One region of the Pseudarthrobacter sp. NPDC058329 genome, then DNA from elsewhere that is predicted to be linked to it. Evidence: riboswitches for the same ligand, from Rfam matches in the RefSeq annotation. Region 1 holds a riboswitch; each other region holds the start of a gene.

Region 1 (3,266 bases):
GGATGCCGGAGCTGCAGCGGTGGTGGCTGCCGTGTTGCCGGTGGTGGCAGCCCGGTTACCGGAGGTGGTGGACAGCGTCCGCACCGTTTCGATCTTCGGCGCTGCGGTGGTCTTGACCACCGGGCGCTCGAAGGAAACGGTAGCCGTGGGCGCCGCAGTTACGGCGAGGGCCGGCTGCGATCCGGACTCGGTGGAAGCGGAGACACCAGCGGTGGTATCCGCGGCGTTGGCCGGCAGGCCCATGGTCAGGATGAGGCCGGATGCAGCTGCGATAACTGCAGCCTGGCGACCTACCGTCCCGGCATTGGCACTAACAGCCTTGGACATGGTGTCCAGGGGGTTGGTACGAACCGTTTGCGCACGGTGGCGCGCAGAATTATGGCGTGAAGACACGAAGGTAGCCTCTCCCAATGCCTACGAGGTGAGCTGTCGGATTCGGATGGGAGTCACCCGGCCGCGCGGCTTCTGGGAAGCTTTTGCGACTTAACCCCAAGGCCTTCAGACTCGAAGGCCAAAATTGGTTCCCCCGCCCCTGCCAGACGATGAAATGCGAACGGACCTTGAGCGGTGGCAGAGTTAGGCAATCCGCACAAGAGCGTCAACTTCGGAAAAGTTGACGCGAGTTAGACGGTACAGCAGTTTCGAACGAATGTCACATTCAGGTCACGGCAGGTCAACATCATTTGATAGCTCACCGTCACTTGACTCAGAGCCAGCCGGTCGGGTCAACGACTTCGCCGTTGACCTGGACCTCGAAGTGCAGATGGCAGCCCGTGGAGGCTCCTGTGGTGCCGCTGAGGGCCACAACATCCCCGCGGGATACCGTTTGCCCCTCCTTCACGCTGAAGGACGAGAGGTGGTTGTACGTGGTTTCCAGGCCATTGCCGTGGTCCACCACCACCCGGTTGCCGCCACCGTACTGGTGCCAGCCAACGAAAGTAACGGTTCCGGTAGCCGCAGCCAGAACCGAGGTGCCGCATTGGGCAACGTAGTCCTGTCCGCGGTGGAAGTCACCGGAGCCACCCGTGATCGGGCTGACGCGGTAGCCGAACGGCGAGGCAGTGCTCATTGCAGCGAGCGGGGCACCGAGGCTTCCGGCGGAAGCGGCGCGGGTGATGGCGCCTGCGGACTGGGCGCTGAGCAGCTGCTTCAGCTTCCCGTCCGGGTCCGCCTGCGTGACCACAGCAGAACGGCTGAAGTCGATCTGGGCTTCCGCTTCCGCGGAAACCTGGGGCTGCGGGGCAACAGAGGACGCTGCAACAGGAGAGGATCCTGAGGCGTCGGTGGCCATCACGGGACTGGTCGCCGGTACGGTCACGGTGAGCACCAGTCCGGTGGCGGCCAAGGCGACGCCGGCCTTCTGGCCGATCCCGCTGGCAGCAGCAAACTCTGTGATCTGGCGGAAGGGACCACGACGCCGGCGCGCATCACGGTGCGGATCGCGGGGGCGTTCCGAGGTGATGACTTCGACAACGCGCGGTGTCGAAGCAGGGACCGCCGCGCGGCGGCGTCCCCTGGGATTCTGCATGGTCAAGAAGGGTTCCTCTCTGGAAAGCCTGCGAAGTTAGCTGTCGGATTCGGGTCAGAGAGTTCAAAGACCCGGTCCGCCGTAAGCAAGCTTCGGCACAGAGATATCCCCGGAGGAATCCTTCACTGGAAGAGGCTTGCTGCTGACGGACTTCACCCCAAGGCAGTCCCCCGGCTGCCGTGTGTGGTTCCCCCGCCTCTGCCAGTTACGACTCGTGCTCCCGATCCGCTGGCAGAGCTCGGCTCCAGATCAGGTAACGCTTTAATATCAACGCTTCGGTTCAACTATAGAGGCTTAAGGCCCAAAGTAACAATTCCGTTATCTTTGCGTAGCCCAGCTCACATGGGGTAGGGAAGCGGACATCAGGCTCTCTAGCGGATTGCTACGAACACGTGCGCGGCCACCTCGGGGGGCAGTTCAAGCGCTCCTTCGATACCCGGAACCCGGACGGAGATGTAGTCGCCCACCCGCTCCAGCGACACAGCAGCCCCTGGCCGGATGCCGCCCTCGTCCAGCTGCGAGAGCAGTTCAGGCTCCACCTGGATAGGCTCGGCAAGCCGGCTGACAGTTACAGCGGAGGCAGGACCATAGGACTTCATCGCTTCCAGGAGGCTGATCGCTCCATCCGCGAAGCCAAGGGAGGGCCCGCCACCCAAGGCAGCCAACCCGGGAATCGGGTTCCCGTACGGAGACTCGGTGGGGTGGTTCAGCAACTCGTAGATGCGCCGTTCCACCCGCTCGCTCATCACATGTTCCCAGCGGCAGGCTTCATCGTGGACGTAGGCCCAGTCCAGCCCGATAACGTCGGCGAGGAGCCGTTCAGCCAGGCGGTGCTTGCGCATCACTTCCGTGGCGCGCTTCCGGCCGGTCTCCGTAAGCTCCAGGTGGCGGTCACCCGACACCACCACCAGGCCGTCCCGCTCCATTCTGCCGATGGTCTGGGAAACGGTCGGCCCGGAGTGCCGCAGCCGTTCGGCAATGCGCGCCCGAAGGGCAACAATGTTCTCTTCCTCGAGCTCCAGAATGGTCCGAAGGTACATCTCCGTAGTATCGATCAGATCCGTCATCCAGCTCAGCTCCTCGAGCGCAGTACCTTGCGTTGTCCCACCGTACCGCCTTCAACGCGGCGTAGTCCGTGGAAAAGCTTAGCCTATTTTGACTTTGTCCAAATAGTTGAAGATGGCGGTGGGAGCGTCTCATTGGATGGACTATGACGGTTCCGGTTCCCGCTGAAACAGCCCAACAGGGCAGAATAAGGGAGGCCCTGGTTGCAGCCGTCACCGGCTGCCGGCCACCAACACCCGTCCGGACCAAAAGCCGTGTCCATGCCGAAATTGGAGCACCTGTGAGCGAAACCAGCATCACGATCCCCGCCGACCTTCTGCCCAAGGATGGACGGTTCGGCGCCGGGCCGTCGAAGGTCAGGCCGGAGCAGATCGATGCGCTGTCCGCGGCGTCCAGGAACATCCTGGGCACGTCGCATCGGCAGGCCCCGGTCAAGAACCTCGTTGGCTCCGTCCGCGAGGGCCTCAGCCAGTTCTTCCGCGCTCCCGAAGGGTACGAAGTTGTACTCGGCGTCGGCGGCTCCACGGCGTTCTGGGATATTGCAAGCTTCGGCCTTGTGGAGAAGAAGGCACAGCACCTGTCCTTCGGCGAGTTCGGCTCGAAGTTCGCCGCGGCAACCAACAAGGCGCCCTTCCTGGATTCCTCTTCCATCATCAAGTCTGACCCCGGCACA
Region 2 (3,266 bases), on a different contig from region 1:
CCTAGCGCGGGGTCAGTACCAGCCCTGCCTGTCGTGGGGGCGAGTCAGATCCCGGGCCCTAAACGTGCTGGCCGAACCACGCGAGCGTGTCGTTCCACGCGGCCGTGGCCTGGGCTTCGTTGTAGCGGTCGCCGGTGTCGTTGTGGAAGGCGTGGTCCACGCCGGGGTAGACAGTGAGCTGGTGGACAACCTCAGTGGCTGCGAGCGCGTCCTTGAGTGCGGGCATGGCACCGGTGATGCGTTGATCGAGTTCCGCGTAGACACCGAAGACTGCGGCCTTGATGCCGGGCACCTTGCCCAGGTCAGGGGCGGGACCATAGAAGGCCGCCGTGGCCTTCAACCCCTCAAGCTCGGTTGCCGCCTGCCAGGTGATGCCGCCGCCGAAGCAGTAGCCGGTCATGGCAATCCGTTCGCCGTCCACAAAGTCCTGGACGCGGAGATACTCCAGCGCCGCCGTGAAGTCGGCAACGTGGCGCTGGGCTCCGGCCTGGGTGAGGGCGCCGGGAACAGCGTCGCGGTCCATGCCCGCCGTCCCGCCTTCCCTGCTCAGCAGGTCAAGCGCAAGGGCAACGTAGCCCGCCTTCGCAAAGCGCCTCGCTACATCTTCGATATGTGGGGTCAATCCGCGGTTCTCATGGCAGATCAACACGGCAGGGCTGCGCCCCTCCCGCTCCGGCCTGGCCTGGTAGGCACTGACGGAGGTTCCTCCGGACATGAACTGTACGGTCGCCGTCGTCATTCCTGCCGCCCCCTCCGGAACGGAGAGCGGGCTCTTCGCCCCGGGGACGGAACCTGCCCCGGCCGTGCTGGAGGCGGACGGTGTCGAAGGTACCGGTGTAGGCATGGGGTCGGTGCTCCGGGGCACCTCGCTGGGAGTGCAGCCCACCAGCAGCATCGCCCCCGCGGCTGCCGCCATGCTGCCAGTGATAAACGCCACTCGCCGGGTGAAGGTGCGCTGGCTTAGAGCCCCGGCACGGTAGTCGTCAAAGAACTCTTCGATCAGGTACTTCTCGTACTTGCCAAGCTGGGTCACGTGGCCTCCTTCAGGTCCGGATATCCTCCTACCCGTCGAGTCCCCAAGCAAGGTAAAGGCGACACTTTCGGCCGAGCTTTATTACTTTGTGATAAAAAACACGGCACGCATCCGCGGCGCGCCTATCTCGCGAGGTCAAGTCTTCATGGCATGGGGAATCCACTCGATTGATAAATCCGAGAGAAGCAACTCGTATGTTATCCAAATGTGACAATCCGGTGAAGATCAGGATATGGTCTTCAGGTGTCCCTCCCAGACGGGACATTCCCCTCAGTATGCCGAGCCCTGCCACTGACCCGGGAACCAACGCTTTCCAGCTGGCAGGGACGGGGGAACCAAGTTTCCGCGGCCTCACATGAGGCCTTGGGGTTAAGTCGTTAGCGCCGCCGAACATTTCGGACTCGCTCCCGGCCGGGTATCTCCAACCCGAACCCGACAGCTCACCCCGCAGGCATGGGAGAGGCGATCAACCGTGTCAAAAAATTCCATTACCGCCCGTCACCGCGCGACTCCGGCCCGCTCAATCGCGCTCCAGGGCTTGGCTGTATCAGCCAAGTCGCTTGGCCGCCCGGCGCTCGCCGTTGCAGCAGCATCAGGCATTGCCTTCGGTGTCGGCGCCCCGGCCCACGCAGGCGTAACCGGCCCGGACACCACCGAGACCACTAACACCCAGGCATATGCGGCACCGGCTGCTGCTGTGGCTGCCCCCGCAGCGGCTGCGGGCCACGTGCACACCGTTGTTTCCGGCGACACTTTGGGAGCCATCGCGGCGGCCAACGGAGTAGCCCTGAACGATGTCCTGTCCGCCAATGGGCTGTCGATCGACACGATCATCTTCCCCGGCGACCAGATCCAGATCGCCGGCGCCGGCGCTGTTGCAGCCGCTCCTGCCGCTGCTGCGGCTCCCGTCAAGGCTGCTGCCCCGGCCAACACCGGAATGAACCTGTCCTACGCCTCCACGTCGCCGGCACCTGCTCCGGCTCCCGCCCCGGCAGCTCCCGCAGCCGCCGGCACCGGCACCGGTGCAGCCATCCTGGCGAACGCTTACGGCCAGGTGGGCGTCCAGCAGGACTGCACCGCCATGGTGGAGAAGGCTCTCCGCTCCGTTGGCAAGACCGTCGGTGACCTTGCCCCGGGACAGTTCTACCAGTACGGCACCACTGTGGGCACCCCGGCTCCCGGTGACCTGGTGATCACCGCCGGTCACGTCGGCGTCTTCGCCGGCAACGGCCAGGTTGTCAGCGGTGGCGTGGACGGCTTCAAGACCGAAGTCCACTCCATCTCCTGGCTCAGCGGCGCTTCCTTCGTCCGCGTAGCGTAGCTCCACCACGCCCAACAGGGGCGGCAGACGGGATCTTTCCCGGCTGCCGCCCCTGTTTTGCGTGCTCAGGAGCTGACCTGCTTAGGTGCCGCAGAAGGTCTGGTAGCTGCCAAAGTCCTCCGACGCCCCTTCGGTGTAGCGTTCCAGTCCCGGCCGCTCATCAAACGGGGCACGGACCACTTCGAGGAGCCGGGTGAACGGATCAAGGTCTCCCTCCGTTGCTGCGGCGAGTGCTTCCTCCACCAGGTGGTTGCGCGGAATGTATGCGGGATTGACCCTGTCCATCAGGTCGGCGTCCGGTTTCAGGTCATGCCACCGTTCAACCCACGCGTCGAAGCCGGCCAGGTCAAGGACCATCCCGCGTGCAGGACGGTTGTTCCCCCTGGCCGCGTGCGAAAGATTCCGGAAGAACAACGTGTAGTCCACTGGTCCGTCCTTCAACAGGGCCACCAGACTGTCCACCAGTTCCGAGGCCTCCTCGGCCTCGGTGGTCCCGGCAGGGGCTTCCGTCAAGCCGAGTTTGGTTTTCATCCCTGCGAACCAGGCGTCACTGTACTGGCGGCGGAACATGCCAAGTGCTTCCACGGCGGGGGCCACGGCCTGTTCCTGGTCCTCATTGAAGAGCGGCAGCATGGCCTCGGCCAAGCGGGCGAGGTTCCACTCCGCGATGACCGGCTGGTTGGCGTAGGCGTACCGGCCGCCGACGTCGATGGAGCTGAAGACTGCGGCCGGGTTAAAGGCGTCCATAAAGGCGCAGGGCCCGTAGTCGATGGTTTCTCCGGAGATGGTCATATTGTCCGTGTTCATCACGCCGTGGATGAATCCCACCAGCATCCAACGGGCCACCAGTTCTGCCTGCGTGGCCACCACCCGTCCGAAGAGCGCCAGGTAGGGGTTATCGGCCTGGGCGGC
Region 3 (3,266 bases), on a different contig from region 1:
GAAAAGTCCTACATTGTCCCCGGACTGGGGGATGCGGGCGACCGCCTTTACGGCATCGCCGGGTAGTCCTCAAGCCTTTTGGATTCCGCGTCCCGCCGCTAGCCTGTGCGGATGGACTGGAAACTCGAACTTGTGTATGTCCCTGTGTCGGACGTGGACCGCGCCAAAGACTTCTACGTTAACAAGGTGGGGTTCAACGCCGACTTTGATGAGCGGCCAACGGACTCCATCCGCTTTGTCCAGCTGACACCTCCCGGATCGGCCTGCTCGATCTGCATAGGGGACGGGCTTACGGATGCGCCTCCCGGTACGGGCTCCAACCTCCAGTTGGTGGTCAGTGACATCAATGCCGCCCATCAACACCTCAAGAACAACGGAGTGGACGTCAGCGACGTGGACGTGCAGGACTGGGGCCACTTCGTGTACTTTGCCGATCCCGATGGCAACAGGTGGGCAGTCCAGTACATCCCGGGCCGTGACGCCTGAGCAGGCTCCCCGACACCCGGTCAGCGGCGGCTGACATCCCCGTGCACCGGGCACTGACGTAGCCAGGCCCGGTGCAGACGCCAGGCGGCCCGCCCCCCAATAAGGTGCGGGCCGCGAGGGCAGGCGTTTTGTGGTACCTGCGTGCTTAGTACCAGTTGTTCGACAGGTGGAAGTTCAGGGCACCGCACGGGGACTGGTAACGCTCCTGAATGTAGTTCAGGCCCCAGTTAATCTGGGTGCGGTAGTTGGTGCGGTAGTCCGCACCGGCGCTGGCCATCTTCTCGGCCGGCAGGGATTGAACGATGCCGTAGGCGCCGCTGCTCGGGTTGGTGGCCGTGGTGGTCCAGTCCGACTCCTTGGTCCACAGGGTCTTCAGGCACTGCATCTGGTCAGGAGCCCAGCCGTAGTTTCCCAGCTGGCTGGCGGCATAAGCCTGGGCGCCGGCGGGATCATTGACCGCGACGACGGGGGCAGGCTCAGGTGCGGGAGCCGGAGCCGGAGCTGGAGCGGGAGCAGGTGCCGGAGCGGGCTCGGGAGCCGGTGCCGGGGCAAGCTCGGGAGCAGGCGCCGGTGCGGGCTCGGCGGCCTGGGGCACCACATTGATGTCCGGCACGGCCGGGGCGGCGGACTCGGGAGCGGGATTCGCCGTGATCTCGCTCTTCTCGATGCTGAGGTTGGACTCCGCCTGGGCGGCCTGCGTCTCGGTGGCTGCTACGCGGATGCTGGTTTCGGTTGCCTGTCCCGCAGCGCCCACTCCAATGAGCAGTGCGCAGGATGCGGCCACCACGGCGGCGCGCTTGCCCAAAGAAGGAATCCTGCTGCCGGTTTCCGGCCCGGCCTGCGGCGCGGACTCGTTTTTTGGGCGTGGTTTTACCGGGAATTTGAACATGTTGAATCGCCTCTCACACCTGCGGAGTTAGCTGTCGGGTTCGGATGAGGGCATCCGGCCACACGGAAAGATCACGTGCTGGCTTAACCCCAAGGGCAATTAGTGCCCGGGACGGTGGGTCCCCCGCCTCTGCCTTGACTCAAGCGGAATCCGGGAAGTGGCAGAGCTTGGCGTCATCCGGATATGCGGCCCGAACGCCGGACCGCACCCAATCAACGGTACAGGGATGCGGCGCTTAAGTCACATTTTGGTAACAGAGATCACGACGGCGGCGCGTCGCCTTGCTCGCAAGTGTCACGGTAGAGGCAGCTGAAGTGCGAACTCTGTGCGCCCCGGTTGTGATGTCACCGTTACCCTTCCGCCGTGGGCTTCGACAATGGACTCCACGATGGACAGTCCAAGACCGCTCGTCCCTTCGGCAGCTGAAGCCCCGGCCTGGTCTCCCGTGCCTTTTCGAGCCGCGTCTGCACGGGCGAACCGCGAAAACACGTGGTCCACGAACTCCGGAGGGATCCCGCCGCCGTCGTCCGTTACCGTGACCAGCGCAGCGCCGTCTGCCGTCCGGCCCACTCCGGTAACAACAGTGGTGCCGGCAGGCGTGTGTTTCCGCGCGTTGGACAACAGGTTCATCAGCACCTGGCGCAGTTGGGAGGGGTCGCCGTTGACCACAATGGGTTCATCCGGAAGCTGCAGGCGCCAGTTATGGCCCGGGGCCATCACCTTTTCATCACTGACGCCTTCAATCACCAGCTGCGTAAGGTCCACCTCGCTGAGCTTCAGCGGCTGGCCCTCATCCAGCCGCGCCAGCAGGAGCAGGTCTTCCACCAACGCGGTCATCCGCTCCGACTGGCTCTGCACGCGGGCCAGCGACTTTTTGCCGTCGGGGGTGAAATCCTCCGTCATCCTCATGAGTTCGGTGTAGCCCCGGATGGCGGTCAGGGGAGTGCGCAGCTCGTGGGAGGCGTCAGCCACAAACTGGCGTACTTTTGTTTCGCTCTTCTGCCGCGCCTGCAGCGCGTTTGCCACGTTGTCCAGCATGAGGTTGAGTGCGTGACCCACACTGCCCACTTCCGTCCCCGGATTGGAGTTCGACGGCGGGACACGCACCGCGAGCGCCACCTCGCCGGCGTCGAGCGGCAACCGGGAAACCCGGGTGGCAACCTCGGACAGCTGTTCGAGCGGCTTCATGGTGCGGCGGATGAGGACGGTGCCCACCAGTCCGATCAGCAACAGGCCGCCGAGGGACACGAACACAAAGGTCCACACCAGGGACGCGAGCGTGCTTTCCTTCACGGCGAGGGGAAGCCCTGTCACCAGGACATCGCCGAAGTCGGTTTTCACCGCGATCAGCCGGTAACCGCCATTGGACAGGGTGCGGTCCACGGGCTGCGCGTCCTCCGCGAGCGCCAGCAGGGCTTGCTTGTCCTCGGTGGAAAGTGCAGACCGGGTGGTGTTCGAGGTGAGATACCCGCCGCCGGTGACTTGCCCGTTCACTATCCGGGCGTTCATGGTTCCCACGCTTTGGCCCCGGGCGTCCAGCGGGTCCCTCCCGTTGAAGCCCCCGCCGGGAGGGCGGCCCGGATCGTTGGAGCGGTTCGCCGCCTGGCTCAACTGCTCGTCCAGCTGACGGGTGAGGAACGCGTCCATGGAGGCATAGCTGGCAACGCCCACGGCACCACAAATGGCGATCAGCAGGGCCATGGCCAGGAGGATGAGGCGCGTGCGCAGGTGCCAGGTGCCGGGCTTAAGCCAGCTCCTGCGGTGGGGCCGGGCCGTCCGAGGTGACGCCATGGTGTGCCTACTCCGCAGGCTTGATGACGTACCCGGCGCCGCGCACGGTGTGGATCATGGGCGGGTGCACGGCGTCCACCTTCTTGCGCAGGTAGGAGAT

Evidence for each region. A riboswitch is a leader RNA that binds a small molecule or an ion and turns the genes downstream of it on or off. The one in region 1 is predicted to bind cyclic di-AMP.
Region 2: another riboswitch for cyclic di-AMP. It lies ahead of ACFVYC_RS03750 (LysM peptidoglycan-binding domain-containing protein); the one in region 1 lies ahead of ACFVYC_RS14210 (M23 family metallopeptidase).
Region 3: another riboswitch for cyclic di-AMP. It lies ahead of ACFVYC_RS20320 (hypothetical protein); the one in region 1 lies ahead of ACFVYC_RS14210 (M23 family metallopeptidase).

The regions. Positions count from the first base shown of each region.
Region 1 covers NZ_JBHVZR010000010.1:115,619-118,884, forward strand. The annotation lists gene ACFVYC_RS14205 (C40 family peptidase) at 1-327, opposite strand, end outside; cyclic di-AMP (ydaO/yuaA leader) riboswitch at 398-593, opposite strand; gene ACFVYC_RS14210 (M23 family metallopeptidase) at 707-1,528, opposite strand; cyclic di-AMP (ydaO/yuaA leader) riboswitch at 1,539-1,782, opposite strand; gene ACFVYC_RS14215 (metal-dependent transcriptional regulator) at 1,900-2,595, opposite strand; gene serC (phosphoserine transaminase) at 2,874-3,266, shown strand, end outside.
Region 2 covers NZ_JBHVZR010000001.1:784,558-787,823, reverse strand. The annotation lists gene ACFVYC_RS03755 (dienelactone hydrolase family protein) at 59-1,033, opposite strand; cyclic di-AMP (ydaO/yuaA leader) riboswitch at 1,300-1,502, shown strand; gene ACFVYC_RS03750 (LysM peptidoglycan-binding domain-containing protein) at 1,506-2,354, shown strand; gene ACFVYC_RS03745 (YdiU family protein) at 2,436-3,266, opposite strand, start outside.
Region 3 covers NZ_JBHVZR010000022.1:5,507-8,772, forward strand. The annotation lists gene upp (uracil phosphoribosyltransferase) at 1-66, shown strand, start outside; gene ACFVYC_RS20315 (glyoxalase superfamily protein) at 112-486, shown strand; gene ACFVYC_RS20320 (hypothetical protein) at 632-1,375, opposite strand; cyclic di-AMP (ydaO/yuaA leader) riboswitch at 1,381-1,531, opposite strand; gene ACFVYC_RS20325 (ATP-binding protein) at 1,670-3,166, opposite strand; gene ACFVYC_RS20330 (response regulator transcription factor) at 3,174-3,266, opposite strand, start outside.